Regions from separate parts of the Synechococcus sp. MVIR-18-1 genome, predicted to be linked through region 2. Evidence: riboswitches for the same ligand, from Rfam matches in the RefSeq annotation. Region 2 holds a riboswitch; the other holds the start of a gene.
What was found. A riboswitch is a leader RNA that binds a small molecule or an ion and turns the genes downstream of it on or off. The one in region 2 is predicted to bind cobalamin.
Positions count from the first base shown of each region.

Region 1: it holds a riboswitch for cobalamin, as region 2 does, so the genes downstream of both, SynMVIR181_RS07975 (HupE/UreJ family protein) here and SynMVIR181_RS06755 (HupE/UreJ family protein) in region 2, are expected to answer to the same signal.

Region 1 is NZ_CP047942.1:1,504,491-1,516,367, reverse strand. Features, by position in the region: gene SynMVIR181_RS08040 (glycosyltransferase family 2 protein) at 6-1,214, opposite strand; gene SynMVIR181_RS08035 (DUF924 family protein) at 1,551-2,291, opposite strand; gene SynMVIR181_RS08030 (hypothetical protein) at 2,291-2,587, opposite strand; gene SynMVIR181_RS08025 (hypothetical protein) at 2,657-3,052, shown strand; gene SynMVIR181_RS08020 (hypothetical protein) at 3,157-3,327, shown strand; gene SynMVIR181_RS08015 (hypothetical protein) at 3,349-3,702, shown strand; gene SynMVIR181_RS08010 (hypothetical protein) at 3,898-4,056, opposite strand; gene SynMVIR181_RS08005 (hypothetical protein) at 4,209-4,391, shown strand; gene SynMVIR181_RS08000 (DUF2256 domain-containing protein) at 4,692-4,886, shown strand; gene SynMVIR181_RS07995 (metal ABC transporter substrate-binding protein) at 5,004-5,900, shown strand; gene SynMVIR181_RS07990 (metal ABC transporter ATP-binding protein) at 5,915-6,667, shown strand; gene SynMVIR181_RS07985 (metal ABC transporter permease) at 6,703-7,530, shown strand; gene SynMVIR181_RS07980 (DUF3721 domain-containing protein) at 7,670-7,954, shown strand; cobalamin riboswitch at 7,964-8,112, shown strand; gene SynMVIR181_RS07975 (HupE/UreJ family protein) at 8,125-8,754, shown strand; gene SynMVIR181_RS07970 (c-type cytochrome) at 8,847-9,188, shown strand; gene SynMVIR181_RS07965 (permease) at 9,204-10,163, shown strand; gene SynMVIR181_RS07960 (TIGR03943 family protein) at 10,168-10,857, shown strand; gene SynMVIR181_RS07955 (hypothetical protein) at 10,854-11,877, shown strand, end outside.
Region 2 is NZ_CP047942.1:1,285,656-1,297,532, forward strand. Features, by position in the region: gene SynMVIR181_RS06750 (iron uptake porin) at 1-1,449, opposite strand, end outside; gene SynMVIR181_RS06755 (HupE/UreJ family protein) at 1,534-2,058, opposite strand; cobalamin riboswitch at 2,176-2,322, opposite strand; gene SynMVIR181_RS06760 (M15 family metallopeptidase) at 3,419-3,829, shown strand; gene SynMVIR181_RS06765 (SDR family oxidoreductase) at 3,866-4,531, shown strand; gene SynMVIR181_RS06770 (NAD-dependent epimerase/dehydratase family protein) at 4,842-5,690, opposite strand; gene SynMVIR181_RS06775 (class I SAM-dependent methyltransferase) at 5,971-6,690, shown strand; gene SynMVIR181_RS06780 (NAD(P)/FAD-dependent oxidoreductase) at 6,692-7,852, shown strand; gene SynMVIR181_RS06785 (type III polyketide synthase) at 7,843-8,937, shown strand; gene SynMVIR181_RS06795 (DUF411 domain-containing protein) at 9,037-9,531, shown strand; gene SynMVIR181_RS06800 (DUF2834 domain-containing protein) at 9,772-10,137, opposite strand; gene SynMVIR181_RS06805 (cytochrome P450) at 10,418-11,818, opposite strand; gene SynMVIR181_RS06810 (ureidoglycolate lyase) at 11,815-11,877, opposite strand, start outside.

The DNA.
Region 1 (11,877 bases), 220 kb from region 2:
AACTGCTAGCGCGCTTGTGCATCAGCAAGGGAGCGGCCTTTCCAGGTCCAGCCCCTTCCCGTAAGGCTCTTCCAAACGGATGTGGGTGCGATCAGACCGATGATCATGCCGCCTAACCCCATGAGCCACCAATGGCGTAAAGGCACCGAAAAACGAGCACGGGTCCAGAGGCGAACGCTCAGCTGCATCAGGATTGCGATCAATCCGAGACCAGCATCACTAAGCCAAAGGATCTGATCCTGGCTGCTCAGACATGCCATCGTCAGGCTGGCTGGCAAAAGCAGCCATGGCAGCGTGAACATCAACAGCACCACTCCGCCAGCTCCAAGGGATTTGCTGATGCTGCGATCAAGACCGAGATACCAGTTTTTGCTCCAGCCTTCCCAAAGAGCCTGGAGATTGGCGTACATCTGCAGGTCGACTGCATCGATTCCAAGCACGTATCGCAAGCGAAATCCCCCCTCTTTAATCCGACGCGCTAACGCGAGATCTTCTACAACCTCTCCGGCAAGGGCCCTGTGGCCGCCAATCGCGTTGTAGCTGTCCCTGCGGAACAACATGAAGGGTCCTGCGGCAAAGGCCACCGTTGAGGCAGGGTCGTTGGCTTCAAGAATCGGAAACCCAAGCCCTAACAAGCTCGCCATGATCGGTTGGACCATCCATTCGGCGAGACAGCCACAGGTCAGGCGTGGAGCCAGGCTGAATAAATCGGCGTTCTCATTGATGCTCTGATGGAGTGCGCGACGGATGGCATCGGGTGCCAGGGTCACATCTGCGTCGATGAACAGCACCCACTCGCTGTTGACCTGCTCCATCGCTTGACAGCAACCCCAGTTTTTTCCAACCCAGCGCTCTCCTTTTGGTCGATGGCCAGCTTGGAGAACCGTTGCACCAGGTTGGTCAGCTCCAGCGACGGTAACAATCGCCTGTTCTGCAATCTTGACGGTGTTGTCGCTGGACTGATCATCGACAACGATGACCTCCCATCGAGAGCAAGGCCGTTCAGACATCAGGACGTGAGTCAGGCAACCCTCAATGTTTTGTTCTTCATCGAAGGCTGGGATTACAACGCTGAGACTGGTGTCCGTGATGTCCCGATCGTTGCTGTCCCAGAGCGTTGGAGCAGAGGCAAACACGCGTTGTAGGCCTAAAAGAAGGATGCTCAATCCAATCGCGGCCGCTAGAGCTGTGACTCCTGCAACCAAAGCCACAATCTGGAGCAGGTTCAAGAGCTAGGCGGCGTCTGCTGACTACTTTGACCAACGCCTGCCTCGATGTTGTCTTTGCAGGTCGAGCAAAGCAGATGACCCTTGTGTTTCCAGTAGGTACGGGTGGAACGTTCGATCGTTTGCCTGCAGATCAAACACTGAAACATGGGGCTCATGATTTTCAATTCCATCACGCTTCCCTCTTATCCCACGTGCCCGATCCACGTTTTGTTCATGCAGATGCGATTTGACGATGCCTCGCTCTTCATGTCTTCAGCGTCTTCTTTCGTCCCCAGTGCTCGTCCCACTGTTTGTTGTTTTGAGCGATGCGTGATTCGTTGCTTATCGACGTTTTCGTTCACGACGATTTTCTTTTCTCGTTCCCCCGTATTGATAACCAGGCTGGTGTTGCAGCTTGTTCCAGCAGCTGGGGCATGCAAATTGCCAGTTGGGTTGGCCTGTAATTTTTATTCTGTAGTGAATGGGCCCGTGACTGGAGCATTGATCACAAGCATGAGATTGGGATCGTTTGTGTTTGCCACGGGAGTGCCAATCCTTTAAAAACTTCAACTCTTCCTTTGTGGAGTCTCTCCCCAGTGCGGCATTGCGTTGGGGATAACGTCCATATCGCTGGATCAAGGTCTTGTTGCGATCAGCGACTGCAACCGTGGCGGGGTCGCTCCAGCGCTCCATGAACGAGATCGCATCCAGGATCACCCCCAGCTCCTCGCTGTGAAGCATTGGCATCAACCAGAACTGCCGACGCACCCGTTCTGGTTCTTCATCGAGCCATCCCTCTGCAATCGCTTGGCGGGTCAGTCTCAGGGCGTAAGGATCGCCTGCAAACGCTTTGGGTTCATGTCTCCAGATCTGCCGGGTGAATTGATCCATCATCAAAACCAGCGCTAATGCGCTGGTTGGGTGCTTCTCCCAGTGACTCAGTTCACCGTTCAATGCTGAACATGTGAGCTTGCCGAAGCGGTCCAACACCACGGTGTCAAAGTCCGCATTTCTGCGAAACCATTGGTGCGGGCGACAATCTTGAAACCAGAAGCGGAGAACCGCATTCGGCCTGGTCTCCATTAGCTGCTTTGACGCACTGCCTTTACGGCCAAGCCTGCTTCCGCGCTGGTCACAGCGGCCAGAGCAATCAAGCCAATGAGCCCAACGAGTTGGTTTTGTGGTTCAGCTTCAGCTGCGGAGTTTTGAGCTAAAACGGCTCCCACCACAAACCAGGTCGTGGCGAGTAGGGAGGTGATCCAGTAAGCCTTCCAACGTCGCTGATACAAATAACCAGCTCCAAGACCGGGCACCACGTTCAGCACAACCGCTACCCAGCCAGCTGATGCAGCGAGCACCTGATCTTTTGTCGGTGTCATCAAAACGCTCCTTCTTGACAACACTCTGTCGTGTGAGGTGCTTGGGTGGGGTGAACGGCTTCTCCTGCCTTGCGCTCTCTGCTCTCGTTTTGCTTGGTGGCGTTGTTGTGGCTTGCGCCATGCTCTCCTGCGCTAGCCACTAGCTATTGGTGTGAAGGAGATCTGCTCACTGCGGAGCGAACCAATTTGGGTCAGGAGGCGATCGGCGCTGTTTTGGAACCGATCCCGAACAGTGCTGATGGAACGGTTCCTGGCGATGGAATCCTTTTGCATTGGCGGGACCTCAATCTGCAACTGCCCCGCACCAACAATGCTGGACCACCCAGCTACACCGATGGACGTTGGTGGTGGCGGGTGGAGGATGCGGATCATCCTGAATTCCGCCAAAGGAAAGCGTCGATTGAAACCTATGCCTGTGAGGCTCAACTGGAGGGTGCTAACCCTCTCAACAACAGGAATTCATAGATCGCGACTGCGCCCACCAAGAGTCCAATAGCTCCAACTACAAGCTTGCCGTTCATCGACGAATTCTCCGCAGCCACCATCATGGAGGTATTCACAACTTTGTCGTGCACGGTTCTGCCTGGATCTTGTTGGCTTGGTTCGTCGTCGCGATTGCTTGCGCAACACGTTTCTGGCGGATCACAGCAGCCTTTCGTCGAAACAATGGGCTGGCTGAGCCCTCTAGCAAAGCGATGAGAGAGTCACTGGAACGGGCATGGGAGCGAAGTCCCCGTTGAGAACGGAGATACCGTGGGGATATGGATCCTTCTTCCAGTACGGACAAACTTGAACGTGAGTTCAAGCAAGCACAACAATTTGGACGTTGGCTGAGCGATGAAGAGCGTTTGGCTTTGGAAGAGGAGGAGACCAAAGCGTTGAGGGTGATCGAACAGCAACGTCAGAGACGTGTGCGTTTGATCATTTTGACAGGTGTTTGTGTGCTGATTCCTCCTTTATGGGGACTTGCGGCAGGACTTAGTTTTTACTTGTTATTCCCAGAAACAGCTAAACGAGTGGCCTTGATTGCTGGAGGTGGTCTTATTCTCCTTTCAGTTTTATCCGCTTTAACAATGGGATTGATAATAATGAGTATTATGTACCTACTTTTTTGAATAATAAATTTTTAGAAACGTGGTTGGTGCACTCTGTTGATACTGAATCTTCTAGCTGCAATGGATAGAGGGATTCAAAGCTTAAGAATTAGCCAAGCGAGTGAGCAGCTCAATACCAATGAAATGATTCCAGCAACCGCTTTCCAGAAGCGAGGATCATTTGTTTGAAACATGGGAAGGTGCTGACCAGGTCCGTCAGGATGACAGCTGGATCGTTCCGGCTTCAACGCGTTTCAAAAGATTGCTCCTCAGTTTTTGATCCTGTTCATCCAATCCGTGGTTCAGCAAAACTTCGCGATAGTGCTCAACACTGATTTGGTTGTGCAAGGTGGCATCCAAGTAAAGCTCAACCATGACGCGTAGACATGAAGTTCTGTAAAGCTACGCGTCTTAATCGGCGACTGCGTGCAAATTTTTCGTTCGGTTCTCCCCGGCTCAGTGATAGCAGCAGCTTGATGGTCCCGGTTCAGCTGAAGCTTGAACTCCGTTGCTTGTATCTTTCGCTTATGGATCATCGCCTGCGTCAATACAGCCGTTTTGGCCTAAGGGGTTTGCGAATCGGGGCAAGCACTTTGGCGTTGGTTTCGTTGCTGCGCTCAGAATGGGCGGCGGGAGCAGGAGCGTCGTTGGCCTGGTTCCTGTTTGTTCAAGTTGAGCGACGTTGGACCGATCAATCTGAAAGCGACTGATTTTTGCTCATGATGAATGGGCCTTCGGCTCAGCCCTTGATTTCGGCTGAGATTTTGATGACTCCTGGACATTCGTTGGTAATAACTTTTAGTCCTATTAATTGGATGCCGCTTGGGGTTGTGATGCAGCAGCTATGAATGTTTCTCATAGATGATTTTGAAGACACTTTTCGCAATAGAAAATGTTGGGTGTTGTTGTTTAGTTAAGACGCAATAGATGTGGACTGCTGATTTCATTGATCGCTTGACAAGTCTCAATCAAGCGTCATCGGCCTTATGGTGGCAATCTGCAGGTTTTTAATGCCTGATCAGCTGTTCCCTGGGATGTTTTGTCTGATGGCGCCATCACTGGATCGCCCAACAAAAATCTGTGCCGTCTGTGGGCGCCCATTCCAATGGCGTCGTAAATGGAAAGATGTTTGGGATGAAGTGCGTTACTGCTCTGAGCGCTGCAGGCGCCGGCGCGGAGCCACTGCAGCAAAACCATCCTCGTGAATACAAGCTCATCCAATCACAGATATGGCTAATATGAGCATCATTAACAACTTTTTGGCGGGAATATTGGGGAGACGTATTTTGCGTCAGGTGGCTACGATTATTCTCGCTTTGCCTATGGCTGTTGCCTGCTCAAGTCAGGGTACGTTGTCTAATAAATCAGGAAATAGTGCTGATAATCGTCCAGTTGTTCTGACAACATTCACGATCCTCGCTGATATGGCACGTCAGGTGGCTGGTGATCGTTTGCAAGTTAGATCGATTACCAAGCCGGGTGCAGAAATTCATGGATATGAGCCTTCACCGCGGGATTTAGAGCAAGCCTCAGGTGCAGACTTAATTGTTGAAAATGGGTTGGGTTTGGAGCTATGGGCTCGCCGCTTTGTTCAATCCGCTGGTGATGTGCCCACTGTCACTCTCACCGAGGGAATGCAGCCATTGCTCATTGAGGGTGATGCCTATGCCGGTAAGCCCAATCCCCATGCCTGGATGTCACCCCTGAGAGCTCAGGGATATGTGGATCGACTTGTGGATGCGTTTTCTCAACTCGATCCAGAGGGAGCCCAGTTGTATCGCAACAATGGTGATAGCTACAAGCTCCAGTTGGAAAACCTGGATGCTGAATTACGTAACCTCCTCGCTGTCATTCCCCAGCAGCAGCGCGTTCTCGTGAGCTGTGAAGGGGCCTTTTCTTATTTAGCTCAAGACTATGGATTTGATGAGGCCTATTTGTGGCCGGTTAATGCTGAGAGCCAGATCACTCCAAGACGTATGGCTCGATTAATCGAGCGTGTGAAGAAAGATCAGGTCCCCGCGGTGTTTTGTGAAACAACAGTGAGTGATAAAGCTCAACGGGAGGTGGCTCGTGCCTCGGGAGCTCGTTTCGGTGGCAGCTTCTATGTGGACTCTTTATCAAAACGCAACGGTCCTGCACCAACTCTGCTCGACCTTCAACGCCACAATGTGAAACTTATTAGGCAGGGGTTGGCTGCATCCGCCGAAACGTCCTTATGACCCAAAGTGAATTGATGCGGATCGAGGCCGATCAGATCTGTGTTGACTACAACGGCACAGTTGCCCTCTACGACGCTTCTCTTCATCTTCCTTCGGGGTGCATCTGTGGATTGGTAGGGATGAATGGGTCCGGTAAGTCGACCCTTTTCAAGGCTCTGACTGGTTTCATTCGCCCTTCGCGTGGACACATCAGAATTAACGGTCGCAGCGTTGCCCGGGCTCAGCGCGATCAAGCCGTTGCCTATGTGCCTCAGAGTGAAGGGATCGATTGCGATTTCCCCGTCTCTGTTTGGGATGTGGTGATGATGGGCCGCTATGGAGCCATGAATGTGCTCCGGATTCCACGGCAGTCAGACAGGGTTGCGGTTCGGGATGCTCTTGAGCGCGTTGAGCTTCTTGATCTCAGGGATCGTCCGATCGCTGCTCTCTCTGGAGGTCAACGCAAACGGACATTTTTGGCAAGAGCTATTGCACAGCGCGCATCGGTTTTGTTGTTGGACGAACCCTTCAATGGTGTGGATGTTCGTACGGAAAAGTTGATGGCAGAACTGTTTTTTCAGTTGCGTACGGAAGGACGCACCATTTTGATTTCAACGCATGATCTCAGTCATGTCAGAGACTTCTGCGATCTCACGGTTCTGATCAATAAAACGGTTTTGGCTTACGGTGAAACATCGGAGGTGTTCACTCCGGAAAATCTTTCTTTGGCCTTTGGGGGCCTCCCTCCGGACTTATTAACCGGAAATAGTTCCTCGGAGGACGCTTGACCACATTTTTGCTCGAGCCTCTTCAGCATGCCTTCATGGTGCGGGCACTGCTAATCAGCGCCACCGTTGGTGGCGTCTGCGGTCTCCTCTCTTGCTACATGACCCTCAAGGGATGGGCGCTGATGGGTGATGCGGTATCTCATTCTGTGTTGCCAGGAGTCATCCTTGCCTATGCCATTGGGTTGCCTTTTTCAGTTGGGGCCTTTGTGTTTGGTGTGGGATCAGTCGCCACGATTGGTTTTGTGAAGCAGAAATCCCGAATCAAAGAAGATACGGTGATTGGCCTTGTGTTTACGGGTTTCTTCGCTCTAGGACTGGTGTTGGTTTCGAAGACGCGTAGCAATATTGATCTCACCCATATTCTTTTTGGCAATGTACTTGGGATCTCTATTGCTGATATTCAACAAACGGTTCTGATATCAGTTCTGGTCACGGCTGTTCTTTTGTTGTTTCGTCGTGATCTGTTGTTGTTTTGTTTTGACCCCACGCATGCACGCTCGATTGGAATCAACACGGGTGTTCTCCACTACCTCCTTCTCTCCGTACTTTCTCTTGCTGCGGTTGCTGGATTGCAAACGGTAGGCATCATTTTGGTGGTGGCCATGCTGGTCACGCCTGGGGCTACCGCTTACCTATTAACCGATCGCTTTGATCGAATGAGTTGGTTGGCGATTGGCAGCAGCATTCTTTCCAGCCTTCTTGGGGTGTATACAAGTTATTGGACTGATAGTTCAACAGCTGGTTGCATCGTTCTTGTCCAGACAGGTTTGTTTGTGATTGCTTTCCTCTTTGCTCCTAAGCACGGGATCTTGCGCCATCGATTCGCATCGTCGCTGCCCATTTCAACCTTGCCCAATCGGTGAGATCCTGATTTAAGACTTGGATCTGCACTGGTTGGATCGTTTTGTATCGCACTTCAGCACCATTTGAGGCTTGATGTGTAGCGCAGCTGTCTAGCGCGGCCTGATGCATCAAACTCAACTGGTTGCAATCAAATCTGAGATGCGTCTCTCTCCCTCCGCTGGACTGCTTTTGGGCTTGCTGGCTTTGACGACTCCAGCAATCGCTCATCACGAGATAGGTTCTGACCACAGCGACACGTTGCTGTCGATGGAGATGGAGCCTTCCGCATCAAAAGCTGGAACGGAGCCCATCAAAGCGATGTATGACACCAAGGCAGAAGCCGAGGAGGCCGCAGCTTTGTTCAACTGCAAGGGGGCCCACCAGATGGGGGCGAAATGGATGCCTTGCAACGCTCATAACCATGGCTCAAGTGCAGGGCACTGACCTTGAACTGAGGTAGAACATTATTTCGGTTCTAGTGGGATTCAGTCACTAGAGGTAACGGGGAAAGAGCGGTGAAAATCCGTCGCTGTCCCGCAGCTGTGAACTGCTGAAATTCATCAGCAGAAGTCAGAACGCCCGCCGATTTTTTAACCGACGAGGATCGACCATTGATGTTCAAAAGAAGCACCAGAGCCCTTTTCGGTCTCGGAGTTGTTGCTGTAACCGGATTGTTACTCACGTTTGCAGGGCCCGCTGTTGCCCACCATCCCTTTGCGATGGCTGAAGGGGGTGACATGAATGCGCTTCAAGGATTGATCAGTGGGATTGGCCACCCCCTGCTCGGACCTGACCATCTCCTCTTTCTTCTGGCGATTGGATTGATCGGACTTAGGCGCCCAGTGGCTTGGGTTCTTCCCCTTTTGGCTTTCGCCCTTGGAGGGGCGGTATTAACGCAAATCTTTCCTCTGCCCTCCAGTCTTGCGCCTGCTGCTGAGGTGCTTGTTTCACTGACTTTGGCGGTTGAGGGTTTGATCGCTCTCAACATCATTCCTGCAGGAATCTTGCTGCCGGTTATTGGATTGCACGGATATCTGCTCGGTGGCGCGATCGTTGGAGCTGAATCCACGCCTCTATTCACTTACTTCTTGGGTCTTTTGATTGCCCAAGGTGCCTTACTTCTTGCTGTCAGCCTTGCCTCGAAGCGATTGCTGGATGCTCTTGGAGCTGAGGGCAAGCGTGTGGCAGCAGGGATTTGGATTGGTATCGGTGGAGCATTCGCCTGGGCTGCCCTGGTGGCTTGACGACTCTCAGATTCATTCCATAACGATCTGCAGCAACGTCACCACCGGTGCTTCAGATCTCCTGAGAATGGTGACAATTGATTTGGGGCACCATGCGTTTTTTGCTATCCGCTGTTTTTGCTTTGGTGCTGGTCTTGAGCATGCCCATGCGTGCGATGGCCTCTGACACCGTTAGGGGCGGTCAGATTTTTAATACCAATTGCGCCGCATGCCATGCCGGCGGTGGAAACATTGTGAAGAGTGAGCGCACGTTGCGGCAGGCCGACCTTGAGGCGTTCCTTCCTAACTACTTGACTGGTCATGAGACCGGAATCGTGGCTCAGGTCACCTATGGGCGTAACGCGATGCCTGCATTCCTGGATGTGCTTAGTGAGAATGAAATTGCTGATGTTGCTGCCTACGTTGAAGATCAAGCCAGCCATGGCTGGAGTTAACAGCTTCACCGCTTGATGACACGCTTCGCTACAGGCTGGGCCATCTTTCAAGGCCTCTTAATCGAAGCGCTTCCTTTTTTGCTTTTGGGCGTTTCGATTGCTGGCCTGGCGAGATGGCTTGTCCCCCAGTCCACTTGGATTAAGCGCCTGCCTCGCCATCCACTCTTGGCGCCAGTGGTTGGAGCCTTGCTTGGTTTCGCTTTGCCGGCTTGTGAATGTGGGAACGTTCCTGTCGCGAGACGTTTGCTTGCAAGCGGAGCGCCGTTGGGGACTGGTTTTGGTTTTTTGTTCGCAGCGCCGGTTCTCAATCCGATTGTGTTGGCGAGCACTTGGGCTGCCTTCCCTGATCAGACCTGGTTGCTTTGGGGGCGACCAATCGGTGCTTTTCTGATTGCGATCGCGCTCAGCGCTCTGCTGGGGCTGCTGCCTGAGTCGAGGTTGTTGGCGTCTGCCTTGCTCGAGGAAAGAAGACTGAGTCAACCCCTTTCTCGGGTGGGACTGCTTGAACGTGGCAGTGGACTGGTTGGTGTGAGCTTCAATGCTTCTGAACGTCGGTTCGAGGAGGTGCCGCTTCGGCCTGCGGAGCTGCTCCAACACAGCACGCGTGAATTCTTGAGCCTGCTCACCCTGCTCGTGTTTGGCTGTGCCCTTGCCGCTGCGGTGCAAACCTGGTTGCCGCGCAGTTGGCTGCTGGCTTTGGGCTCAGGCCCCACCGTTTCGGTGCTAGCTCTGATGCTCTTGGCACTCGTGGTTTCGGTTTGTTCCAGCGTTGATGCATTTCTTGCGCTTGGCTTTGCCGCCCAGGTCACGCCTGGTGCCTTGTTGGCCTTTCTGCTGCTTGGTCCAGTGGTGGATCTCAAGCTTGCTGGCTTGTTCACTGTGCTTCTTTCAACGCGAGCCATTGCCATCACCGCAGTTGCAGCATCGTTGCTCGTTCTCTTGATCGGGCAATGGGTCAATCTTGTGCTGCTGTAACGCAATGCCACGTCTGAACCGGATTCGACAAGCGCGATACGTCCCTCCCCTTGTTTTGCTGCTTTGGGGATGGTTGTTGGTTTGGAGCAGTGTGTCGGCTCGTTTGGATCTACTGCTGAATGCGGTTTTCCATCCGGTGGTTGCGATTGCAGGAGTTGTTCTGATGGTGCTCGGAGCCATACAGCTTCGCTCTGCTCCACGCTTGAAAACTCCTCTAACTCCTTTGAGTTGGTTGGTTTCGGTTGCGGTGGCCTTGTTGGTTTTGCTGTTTCCCCCCGCACCTTCTTTCAGTGATTTGGCTGCGAATCGCAGCGAAACCTTGCCTGAGGCGCCGCGATTGAGTTTTTTCCTTCCGCCGGAACAACGCACGTTGACGGAATGGGTTCGGCTGCTGCGCAGTCAGCCCGATCCCAATTTGCATGCGGGTGATCCTGTGAGAATTAGTGGTTTTGTGCTTCAACGCCCTGGGATGCAGCCCCAGCTCGCCCGTCTCACGGTTCGGTGCTGTCTGGCTGATGCCACCCCTGCTGGCCTCCCCATTGAATGGCCTGCAAACGCGGATCCGAAGCCGGATGAATGGCTGGCTATCGAGGGAACGATGACAACAAAGACCATGGATGGACTGCTTATCAACATGGTGAAGCCCATCACAATTCAATCCATCCCTAGGCCTGAACGGCCTTTGGAACCATGAGCTCTAAGGGTTTGGGCTCATCGAGCGCAAAGATTCGACTTTTAAGCGTCGCATTGATGGGCTTGGGCCTGGTCGCTTTGGTTCAGCAGCAGATTTTGTTGCGTCGTCCGCCGCGTTTGCGATCCGTTGCGATTCAATCCATGCGTTCAGGTGCTGCAGCACTTGACGTTCGTTTCAGCCGAACGATGAACCGCAAGTCGGTGGCTGAAAATAGTGGTCTGTTCCCCGATCAGCCCCATCAGTGGTTTGGTCAACAGGATCAGTTCCGCTTGCTTCTCGATCCTGGCGCCCTCATTCGTTCGCCTCAGAGGCTTGTTCTTGCTGGGGATGATCAACGGGGGCTTGCTCTGCCTAACCACTCGCTTTGGTGGGACCCTCGTTCCACTCTCGTTGCAGTGGTGGTCGAGGAGGAGGGAGAGCAGTTGAAACTGCGTCGTAAGGATGGCAGTTGGTTGCCGTTGTCGTCTATTGAGCAGCGCATTCTTCAGCTTGAGCCGCTTGGCAATGGAGAGGGCGTTGCCTTCGTGACCGATAACGATCCTTCCAAGCTGGAGGTGTTGCTTCGCCAGCTCACCCCAAGGGCGATTAGCGATCAAGCGCAACAATTAGCTGAACCGTTGCCAGGTGCCATCCAATCATTGGCATCTGGGTCACTTTTGTTTGCCCACTTAAGTAGCAATCAGCGCGGGGAATTACTCGTGCAAGTTGGTGGTATTGAAGCTGGTAGCGATCGAACCTGGATTCGTTCGGTTAGCTCCAAGCGACGGGATCTCAACCTCGAGGTTGCAGGCGCAATTCGTCTTCTTCCTGATGGAAGCGGAATGGTTGTTCCCTCTTACGACGGGCTTGATCTTTTACCAATGAACCCTGATCGAAATAGGAATGCTTCGCAGAGCCTGCCTGGAAGCAGGGAGCTCAAGTCGTTTTGCACTGGCTCCGGTCGCGCGGTGTTGTTAAGGAACTGGCCTGATTATCGACGGTCGATAGAGCTCGTTATTCCAGGACAGCCCCCACGACAGG
Region 2 (11,877 bases):
GTACCACCATTCCCATACATAATTACCATCAGCTGGAGTTAAATCACCTTTCAGACTAGTTGCAAAAATAGGTTGGCCTACAGCCATACCTGCATTGTTGCCTTTCAGGAAGACGTCTGCCCATTCCAGACCAAGATTCCATGACTGACTGGCCGTGACATCTCCAGCATTCTTAGCGTAAACAGAGTTATAGCCATAACCTGCTGAGACAGATGGTATCCAACCACTGTCTTGTGGTTGCCAGGAGCCGCCAATACCCCAAGCATTCATAAAGCTGTTACCACCTGAAAAGTAGTTTTCTGCAGCAAATGGAGTGCCAAAACTACCGGCTAATTCAGATGGACTTTGAACACCTGACCAAATTGCAGCGATGTTCCAGCTTTCTGATTCATAAGCAATTTGTATAGTTCCTGAAGCTTCTGAAAACTCAGTTCCTATACCACCAGCATTGGGGTCTGAACTTGAACCCTGAGCAGCAACATAGTTGGCAGAGACGCTGAAACCGTTGTCAGCTGACCAACTAACACCAGCTCCTGTTCCCAGGTTTTTGTTGTAAGCAGCTGGAGCACCATTTAATGTTGTTATATCCAAGATTGCATCGATTGGATACGCACTAGGCCATACGGCAAGCATATCTTCCTGACCAACACGAGCACCGAGAGTGAAGGTGAGTGAGTCGGCAACAGAAAATTGATAAAAAAGCTTGTCAATTCCTAAATTACTTCCACCATTTTCTTGAAATGCTGTTTCTAAAGTTGACAATGCATTAGGACTGCCTCCAAAAGCAAAATTACCATCGAAGTTACCTGTTCTTAAGACAGTAAGCAATAAATCCTTTCCCGTGAAACTAGTTTCAAGACTTAATTGAAGGTCGTAATTGAACGTAGTAGCGCCAAAATCTCTATTGGCTGCATCTGCTTTTGATTTGGTTCCAGAAAAGTTATTGGCACCAACAACAAACGTTGCCAATCCTGAAAGCTTGGTGGTGGTGGAGAACTGAGTGGCTTCCAGTTCGCCAACGCGGGCTTCAAGCCCGTCAACACGGCCCTTGAGGATGGCAAGTTCTTTTTCGAACTCTTTCATCAGGCGCTTCAGCTCGTCGGTCACTTCGGTGACGCGGTCGAGACAGGCGTTCAACAAAGCAGCCGCTTCAAAGCGGGTCATCGCCCTGTTACCGCGGTAGGTGCCGTTGGGATAACCAGCAACACAGCCGTAGCGCTCGATCAGGTTGCTAAGAGCCTGATAAGCCCAATCGGTTGGGTAAACGTCTGAAAACTGAGTGATGCTGGTGACTTGCTCGCGGCTGCTGGCAACAGAGTGCACCGTGTTTTCGGGCATATCATTGATACTGAGATCAATAACACTGGATGCTTTGCTCTTCGGATTAGCTGTCGAAAAAACAATACTCAAAGTTGCAGGCACAATGAATATTTTCCGAATTAAATTCATGGCTATTTTAATGTTTGTACAATAAGTCCTCCTTTCCATCAAGAAGGAAGAGGTCGTGAATGTTTTTCTCTATTGATCTGCGTATTAGTCGATCAGTGCGACCCAGGCAAAGGCAATTCCGATACCCATCCAGATCCCAGCACCGAGACGACGCCCTTGCTCTCCAAGGTGAGTGATCACGGTTTGCGATAAAGAGCAGACAAGGGCTAATAAAACACCTTGTCCTATTAGCAAACCTAAGAAGTAGGTGATGAGAGGAGTGGGCTCCGCTCCGACAATGGTGCTGCCAAGCAAAAAGCCATGCAGACCAAAGAGCGGCAGAAGCCAGGCAGCTGGAGCGATTGAAAGCGCGATCAGGCCCTCAACCACAAGGCTTAACGACACGAGGGCTTCAGCCCAGGGCGCAACTACATCAGGTAAGGGGATGAACTGAGAAATCAGGCTTCCGCCTAAGCCGATGGCCAGCATTGGAATAATCCAGGCGCTCGGACGCTTAAGACCAATGAATGCGATGGCCAGCAAAAAGAGCAAATGGTCTGGCCCAAGAAGTGGGTGGCCAATGCCACTCACAAGACCCGACCATCCGGTGAGCTGGGTGCTGTCACCCATGCCAAACGGGTGGTGAGCAAAAGCTGGACTTCCCAGCAAAAGGAGAGGAATAATTCCTAGGGCAGCCGTTTTGATCGGCCCCAAGAAGGCCTGTTTCGAAAGAGTCAATTGTCGATCCTCGTCGGTTGTAGATCTGGCGGGCGTTCTGACTGACGGCTCCCGAAGAGACGCTTCACAGCTGCGGGACAGCGACGGAATCACACCGTTCTTTCCCCGTTTCCTTCTCAGGCTGACCCCTGAGAAACCAGTAGAAGAACTTTAGCTCAGTTCTTACAAAATGAGAATCATTTTCATGTTCTCGTTCCTCGGCATTTCGTCCCAGTCAGGCACTACGGATGCAGCCGATTGATATTGAGAGACAACATCCACCCAGAGCATTAGCGATGGACTAAGGAGGAAGACCTTGCCATGATTCGCTGCCGTTGCCGGATCGAACATCATGCCTCATAGCATCCACGACCCCCTGTTCAATCCATTGATTGCACTTGAAACGCTGCGGCCCTGATGCTCGGAGTACAAAGAGCAATCACGTTGAATGAAATTCCATCAAAAGGCAACATCTAAATCAACCGACCACAGCTCTTGCAAACGCATTAACCATGTTAATTGTGCAAACTAGTTGATTAGGATTGAGTCAACATAGACCTCTTTCAACATTATATATACAACAAACCTTTAATCAAACCATGAACTATGCCTGGCTTATTCATTTCTCGAAACGAAAGCAGCTCTAGTTGAATGAATAAACACAATCTTTTTGAAGGATCATGAAGACGAAACCAATGACAAGAGGTAACCTCTAATCAGTTTCAACACTGAACCTCTAAACACTTCATGCAACATCATGAAAAAGACATATGAACATTGACGAGTTCCAGCGAGATCTGTCCAAGCGGATTGGAAAGCGAGTCACCAAAATCTTGACAAGTGATGGCAAGGCCGTACAGGATTTAACCGATCTCTTTCAACCATCACCAGCCGGTTTTGCAGGACAACTCATTGATGTTGATGGATCTCGGCACTCCTGGGTGTTGTGGCAAGAGGCAGGTGAAATGTGGAACTTTCAATCAACATTCATCTCATAATCATTGATATCAGTATTTGGTTTAATGACCTAAAGCAAAAGGAAAAGCCTTAAAGATGTGCTGATCCTGCTCAAAGTGGCGGCTGGATTTTGTCTTTGCATCCCACTCAGCGCATTGCCTAGTGGTGCTGAGACCCCATTAACGTGCAGCGGCCTTGACCTTGTGTCATTAAATAGGGTTTCACCAAGACCTCTGTTTGAAATTCGCTATGCCAGTTCTAATAATTTTCTAGGACAAACCCTTTATCCCAAGGTTGACCACAACTACGTTGTCCCGTGGCCTTGGCACTACAAAACGTCCAACAAGATCTTGCCAAGGAAGGACTTAGATTAAAAATTTGGGATGCTCATCGTCCACTTGCTGTTCAGCAGCTGATGTGGGATGCAATCCAAGACCTTCGCTACGTTTCAGATCCCTCAGTCAATGCTGGACGTCATACCCGAGGCGCTTCAGTGGATGTAACACTCATCAATCAGCAGGGGAGTCCGTTGCGAATGCCAACGGATTACGACGATTTTTCGAAGTCCGCCCATGTGGATGCTGATGGCGTTCTCGCTGACCGCGCCGCCAATGCTCAAAAACTACGAACGGCAATGGAGCGCAGAGGATTTCGTTTCTTTGCCACGGAATGGTGGCATGTCGACTGGCACAACTGGAAATTCCTGCCGGTCATCGCACCCTCATGATTCCGAATCAAACTGTTGTCTGATTCAGAGGGCTCTTTGGCCACCTTTCTTGTTACAGGCGCAAACAGGGGCATCGGTCTTGAATTCTGCCGTCAACTACAGGCTCGTCATGACCAGGTAATTGCTGTATGTCGCCAAGCGTCTCCAGAGCTTGAGGCCATCGGTGTGGAGATTCAGTCCGGCATCGAACTGAGCAGTGAAGCCTCTATCTCCGCGTTAGTTCAGAACTTACAGAGTCGGTCGTTGGATGGCGTCATCCTTAATGCTGGTATTTTGCAATCCATGGATCTCGAGACCCTTGATAGCGAAGGGATCAAACGTCAATTTGAAGTGAATGCCCTAGCCCCGTTGTTGTTGGCGCAATCGCTAGTGGAACTGATGCCCCGAGGCGCAAAGCTGGCCCTGATCACAAGTCGAATGGGTTCGATTGACGACAACACATCGGGTGGCTCTTATGGGTACCGGATGTCCAAAGTGGCGCTGAATATGGCTGGTCGATCACTATCGATCGACCTGAAACCACGCGGAATTGCGATAGCCATCCTCCACCCAGGGCTTGTCAGCACGCGCATGATCAACTTCAATCCAAAAGGAATCAGCCCAGAAAAAGCGGTGATAGGGCTCCTGGCACGAATTGATGAGCTAGAACTCGAGGCCAGCGGGACCTTTTGGCATTCCAGCGGACAACAGCTTCCCTGGTGAATTGATACTTCAAAATGATGAAGCAATTTTCCACCGTTGATTTCAATAGCCGAAGATTGAAATCCTTAATTTTATCAATGAAATAATTATGTTGAACTCTTCAATGCTATGAGGAGATCCTTTTTGCTGTTTCAAAGACGATTAGAAATTATCTTAAAAATACTCCTACATGTTTAGACTGAGATCCTCAAAAGCGATACTTTTTAATGAAAAAATAAGAAAGCAATCAGGACTTATATACATGTAGAGCTAGTTAAACGATGGTTGAACCTAGCTCTACAACTTAGATGATTAACTACCAATCAATTGCCTAAACAGGGGTAGGAAGGAGCATGGAGGGAGAACTCAAGCGGAACCCCTCTGATTTTATTTTTTCATTACTTACTTTGGCATTCATCGCCCGAGCTCCTGGGCTATTTTCATTGGCCCAAATCACAGGAGGCAATCCATCAATATCACAAATTTCATTTGACAATTCGCGCCTACTGAGCTGCATATCGTCAACAAGGTTGTAAGTTCCCACAAGCTGGTTGTTAAAAGCGAAACTCACACCGTTGGTGATATCGACAATGCCACTCCAAGCAGGAACGTCATTCCCATTTTTTGGGATCTGTTCACCAGCTGCCTGTTTGATCATCGAAACCATATCCCTACCGGGGCCATAAATACCTCCTAAACGCATCACGCAGATTTTTGTATCAGGCCGATCAATGGTGAGCAATACATTTTCTGCTTCCACCAACATCGCATTAACAGGGTTTACAGAGTCAACAGATGAATTTTCAGTTACCATCTCGCCGCGATGATCTCCATACACACCAGCAGAGCTGATGTAGGTCACGTGGAGAGGCTGGATGGACTGACGACAACGCAAAGCGCGGGCAAGGTTTCGAATCCCGCTAGAAAAAACCGATTGATATCCATCACCGTTTTGCGTAGGGGCCACGCTGATCAGCAGACCCTGCTGGTCTTCAAGGAATGAAAAATCGCAGTTTGGGTCAGCGAGATCAAGGCTGATCGGTTCATTGACAACGTTGCGCAACTCAGCGAACCGTTGAGAGGTGCGGGTTGTACCAATGACGTAATGGCCTTGGCTCTTCATGTTTGCCGCCACGAAGCTACCGACGTAGCCACAACCAATAACGGAGTAGGAAGACATCTGGCAACAATTGAGTCAACCCATTTTTACAAGTCTTTACCCGTCAAGCGTGAGTCGATCGATACCGTATCGATGACGAGTGAGGCATGTACAGGTGCTTCAGCAAGAATCGATCCGCGCAGGGGTGATTCCCATAACCTCAGGCAAAGCGCTTCCACCGGAGGATTCTTAGCGGTCTTAGGACACCAACGCCTCAATCCCGAGAAGCCAAAAGCCCAACTGAGAAGCGTCTCCAGACCATATTTTTCTTAGCTTGTCCAAACAAAGAAATGGGCGACCGATGATCTGGGGTGCAGCTCTCAATAACCGAGATCGTCAACCGGAAGTAATGGATCAACCTGGCCTCGATCCAAAGGAGCATGCAAAAGCACTGATGGGCTTGCGACGCATCAATGCAATCAGCCGTTGTTCTGCTGGTCTATTTCGTGCCATCGAGGCCCTTGCGATCACGCAACCAGAACAACCACTTCGCGTTTTGGAGCTCGCCTGTGGAGGAGGTGATACAGCCATCGACCTTGCCCTGATGGCTCAACAAAAGGGGTTGGCAATCGAAATTCATGCCTGTGATCTAAACCCTGAGGCCGTTGAGATTTCACGCTCGAATGCGGAGAGGAGAAAAGCAGAAATCACTGTGTTTACTGCCGATGCTTTAACAAAACCCATAGAACACAGCACCTTTGATGTGGTGTATTGCACGCTATTTGCGCATCACTTGGATGAGGTTGACGTGGTTCGTCTTTTAGAAGTGATGGCATTGCGATCTCGGAAACTCGTGCTCGTGGATGATTTAATTCGTAGCCGGATTGGCTTTGCACTGGCCTGGATGGGAACCCGTCTCTTAAGCCGTTCCTGGGTGGTTCATACCGATGGTCCTCTCTCAGTACGCGGCGCCTTTCAACCCGATGAAATGATGAGCATCGCCAAGCAAGCAGGCATGAAAAATGCTCAGATCAAATGCTCATGGCCAGAGCGATACCTGTTGACTTGGGCCCATTCCTGAGATGGACATGTTGTGGGATGTCCTGATCATTGGAGCTGGACCAGCTGGAGGTCTTGCTGCTCTGGATTGTGCCAAGCAAGGATTGCGCGTCATGCTTGTTGAGCAACGTTCGTTTCCCCGCTGGAAAGTCTGTGGATGCTGTTTTAACAACCAAGCTCAAGCGATTTTGAGTTCTCGAGGTGAGACCACCTTGTTTGAAGATTGCGGCGGACAAAGACTGGACAGCTTGCGCCTCGGACTACGCGGTCGTGAAGCATCGTTGGCATTACCGAATGGCTATGTCCTTTCTCGAGAACAATTCGATCAAGCCCTGATCAATGCAGCAATCAAAGCTGGAGCGTCAGCTCGCTTTCAGATGACTGCGCAAGTGGAAGAAGCGAGCCCTAACTACAGACGTGTGCGCCTTAAAGATCATCAAAGTGGGACTACCAGCCATGTCAACGCGCGCGTTGTGCTGGTCGCCGCAGGCCTGTCTCAGCGTTGTCTTCCCCAAAACGAAGCAGGGCAAAGCAGGATTCGCAAGCAATCCAGACACGGTGCCGGATGCGTCGTGGATGATGACACCGATTACTACCCCAGTGGATCTATTCACATGGCCATTGGAAATCAGGGCTATGTGGGATTGGTTCGCAGGGAAGACGGATTGCTGAATCTTGCGGGGGCCTTTGATCGAGATGCACTCTCCCAAGGTCAAGGAGCTGTGGATGCAGCACAAAATGTTTTGAATCAGGCAGGATTTCCAGTGCCACCGGCACTCCAACAAGGGCAACGCTGGCAACTCACTCCTGCTCTCAGCCGCACTTCCAATGTGGTGGCAGGGGATCGCTTTCTTGTGATGGGCGATGCCGCGGGATATGTCGAGCCTTTCACTGGTGAAGGGATGGCCTGGGCCTTAACGGCAGGTGCTGCTGCAGCACCATTCGTACTGGAAGGCCTGGAACGGTGGACTGAAGACTTAGAAATGCGCTGGAAGGCAACGCTTCAGGTGCATATCGGCAGGAGACAAACAGTCTGTAGAGCCTTGTCCTCAGTCTTAAAACGTCAGGCCTCCACAACAGTTTTATTTGAACTTGTGAAACGTTGGCCCTCTATAGCTGAATCGATCGTCTCCAGCCTGAACGAAGAAAAGCTGCCATCGCCCAAAGGTGAGCCATGCCTTTGATGTTTCGTGGTCTAGGAACCGCAGTACCCGAACAGAGCGTCAATCAAACAGAGTCCACAACACTGTCTGAGTGGGTGAGTGCAGATCGTCCCGAACGCGCCTCGCTCGTACGCCGCATTCAGAGACGCTCGCAAGTCCAAACCAGGGGCAGTGTTTTATTAACTGGCGATGCAACCCAAACGATCCATCAACGTTTGCCGTTTTATGGGGTTAATAGCCCAAGGACAGAAGAACGAATGGAAGCGTATCGCCTAAACGCTTCCTTGTTGGCACTCAAAGCATGTAAACGTGCACTCGCAGAATCACAACTCTCTGCTGGTGTAATCACACATCTAATCACGATCAGCTGTACAGGGTTTCATGCTCCTGGCGTTGATTGTGATCTCATCGATCAACTTCAGTTGTCTCCCAATGTCCAACGCACACATATTGGATTTATGGGGTGTCATGCGGCATTGAATGGTTTACGCGTTGCCCGCGCCTTTGTAGAAGCTGATCCAAAAGCTGTTGTTCTCCTATGCGCTGTGGAATTGTGCAGTGTTCATTTGCAATACGGCTGGAATCCTGAACATGTCGTGGCCAATACGTTATTTGCAGATGGTGCTGCTGCTTTGGTCGCTACTCATGCTGAGACATCCAACCCGAAATCAACGTCAGGAAAGGTAGCCCTGCAGGCCTCTGGATCCACAGTGATTCCAAAGACCCATGATTTAATGCATTGGCAAATTGGCGATCACGGATTCTCCATGGGCTTATCCCCCAAAGTACCCGAAGCGATTTCCACATCATTGCAACCATGGCTGAACAAGTGGCTTCATGCCAGTGGAACGGATCTCAATAGCATCCAACATTGGGCCATTCACCCTGGAGGGCCAAGAATTCTTCAAGCGTGTGCTGAGTCATTGTCACTTAGTGACGATCAACTTGCTCACTCAAGAGAGATTCTGAGTCAGCATGGAAATATGTCGTCAGCAACAATATTGTTTGTTCTTGATCAGATGCGACAACATGATTGTCATGGACCATGTGTCGCGCTTGCGTTCGGCCCAGGCTTATGCGCAGAGGTTGCCTTGATCACCCTATAAAATTATTAAAAGGATCTGCATAGTCGCACCTTTTAATGATCACGATTCCAATCGAGGGCTCCTGCTTATTATCATTAGCGTGTTGTTGAGCAGATAGAGATGAAACGGTTTTATTCAGGAGTTGTGATGGCGCTATTTTTTGCCATCCTGCCTCTTTCGGTGGAGGCACAGCAAACAGCAGTTGCTGTGGAGCCATCAATGAATTCTGAGTCCATTCCTGACATTGCCATTTATCGCTCTGAGAGCTGTGGCTGCTGCACAAAATGGGGAGAACACGTAGAAACAGCAGGCTTCAGGATCCAAGACAAGGTGGTCGAGAATATGGAGACTTTCAAACAAGCCAATGGCATTACCCCGGAGTTGTCGTCTTGCCACACAGCGGTTGTTGATGGCTATGTCGTAGAGGGCCACGTTCCGGCAGCATCCATCAAAAAAATGTTGCAGCAACGGCCAGACATTAGAGGCCTAGCAGCACCTGGAATGCCGATGGGATCTCCTGGAATGGAAACAGCAGGTGTTAAAGCTGAAGCTTTTGATGTACTTGCCATCGCACACGACGGCACGACCACTGTCTTTGATCAGATCAGGCCTTAGTGATCGTTTGCTTATATGTTGGCAGACTCTCTCAGAATCGGTCGTAAGGGTTAAGACCTTTCGCACCTCCTTCCTCTCTTAGCTGACGCTCGTGCGAACACCCATTGCATCAGCACCTTGGCTAAAAAAAAGAATATTGGTCAGGACACAATCATGACCAACGAAAAACCGTTGAATTTAATTCAGCTCTACCAGGAGACTCATCAAAAGGTTATGTCACACTCTAATTAAAACCAAGACCTAGACAGATTTATTAGACGACCGCATCAAGCTCCTCTCTCTATTAAACATGAATAGGCCGAATGAAAACGCAAAAGAGATACCAAAAGTAGCAACAAAGTAAAGATACCAATACTTCATTTTCAGTCTCAATGCCTCAGCAATAATGAATGCAAAAGCAGCAATCAAAACAAGAGTCAAATCAGCAGCAATAAAACCGGCGGAAGCGTTAGCCCAGACGCCCTGAGAAAATAGGTCGACAATCTCCAGCGGATCAGTCAGACCTAGAGCTTCAGTTTCTTGGATAAACTGATAGATGCAATACCAAGGCCAGACAATCCCTCCGAAGGCTGTGGCGGCATAAATGGTCAGGCGCAGCTTTGCCATAATGAAAAAGAGGTAATCCCTAATATCTCATATGAAAAGCAGGGCATAAGTACAAACGCTACAGAATGGCCTACCAATAATCCAACAATCATTCAGAAATTTCAGCATTGAGGTTCGTTTGCGAACATCAATAAAATTCCAGACCATCCTGAGAAGCAAAAACGAAGTTATAGATACTTAAAAAGCTGCTACCTATCATCCATTAAAAACACTTTTAGAAATCCCGAAATCAAGAAGAGACAAGGAAAATCACCCAAGAGAATAAGCACTGATCTGAATACTACAATCCACCAAAGATGGAAACTCTGGGAACCGGTACAACATTGAAGCGGTAGGAATCCCTAGGAATTCGAATAGGCACAAGTGTGTATGGAATCGACTCAGCCTGGTCTGAATCAGCCTCCCAATGCTGAATCGTTTGCATCCAACGCACCAAAAAAACTCTCACACTGAGCTCAGCCAATGGCAAGCCAGGACAACCATGTTTACCAATCCCTCCTGGGAACCAACCTTCCTTAGGGAGCCGAAGGGCACTCCCTGCAAAAGGGCATCCAGGCCCTTGTTTGAGGTTGCCGTTGAGATCAAAGTCACTCATCCACCGTTCAGGTGCAAACGACTGAGGCTCTGGAAAAAATGCAGACATTGCGTTTCCGATTCGCGGGTCAGCCGTCACAACGGTGCCCGCTGGGATGCGGTACCCAGAAACCTCAATGTCTTCAGAGGTGATCCGGAAACCGCCTCCAGCCGGGGGTGCTAATCGAAGTGATTCACGCAGTACACCTTGTACGAAGGGAAGGTCCCATGCAGCGAGATGAGCTGGTGTATCTGGAGACTCCAGATTGTGATTCCTTGCCTCCTCGAGGACCTGATCTCTCACATCAAGACGATGTTTGGTTTGGATTAAACAACTAGCCATCAAGGAGGCAACTTCGATATAGGCCCCCCACACCATCAAGACGGTGGCGGTCGCAATGCGTTCATCACTCCACGGCTGTCCATGTTCATCGAGATTGTCAGTAAAAATCCGGAAGCAAGCTCCGTCCAGTTCGCCGCGTCGATATTTGCCCAAGCGCACTTCCATGTTCTGCTGGAGCGCAGCTAGTGCCTTCTCTCCCTTCCGAAACGAAGGAAGCTGCTTGCTAAGACTCAGAAGTGCATCGTTGTAAGAGATAAAAGCTTCGATCTCATCCTTCGTTAACGATTCACCAGCAAAGAGTTCTGAGTAGAGATTGAGACAGAGATGCTTCGCATCGAGCGCGATACACGTACTCCCGTGTTGAGCAATGCTTGATGTGAACTGCACCATGCAGCGATTGATCTTTGGTAAATAAGACTCAAGATTGGTTGGACTGAAGAGAGCGGAATAGCCACGTCGCGTGGACCGATGTTTCTCACCAGCCTGATTTAAAGCACCGTCTGCTGTGTGTAAGGCGGTAAAGGCGGCTGGTAACGCGCTTTCACTAATGCTGCGCTCAAGGCGGATGAACTGCTCAACCGCATCTGGACCACCAACAACGGCCGTAGGACGAAAGAAGAGGGTTGTGCCGAAAACTGGTCCAAACTGTTGGTGACGTTCTGCGATGAAACCGTCAGGATCCCGCAGGTAAGCGATGGATTCGCGCACCCCAATGAGCGGACCCGTTCTGCAAGGAAGAGGACGCAAGCTATTGGTGGTGCTCATTGGCGTCTATGACTGGCCAGAGACTCATCAGTAGCAGATCGTTTGTAGCTGGGTGAGCT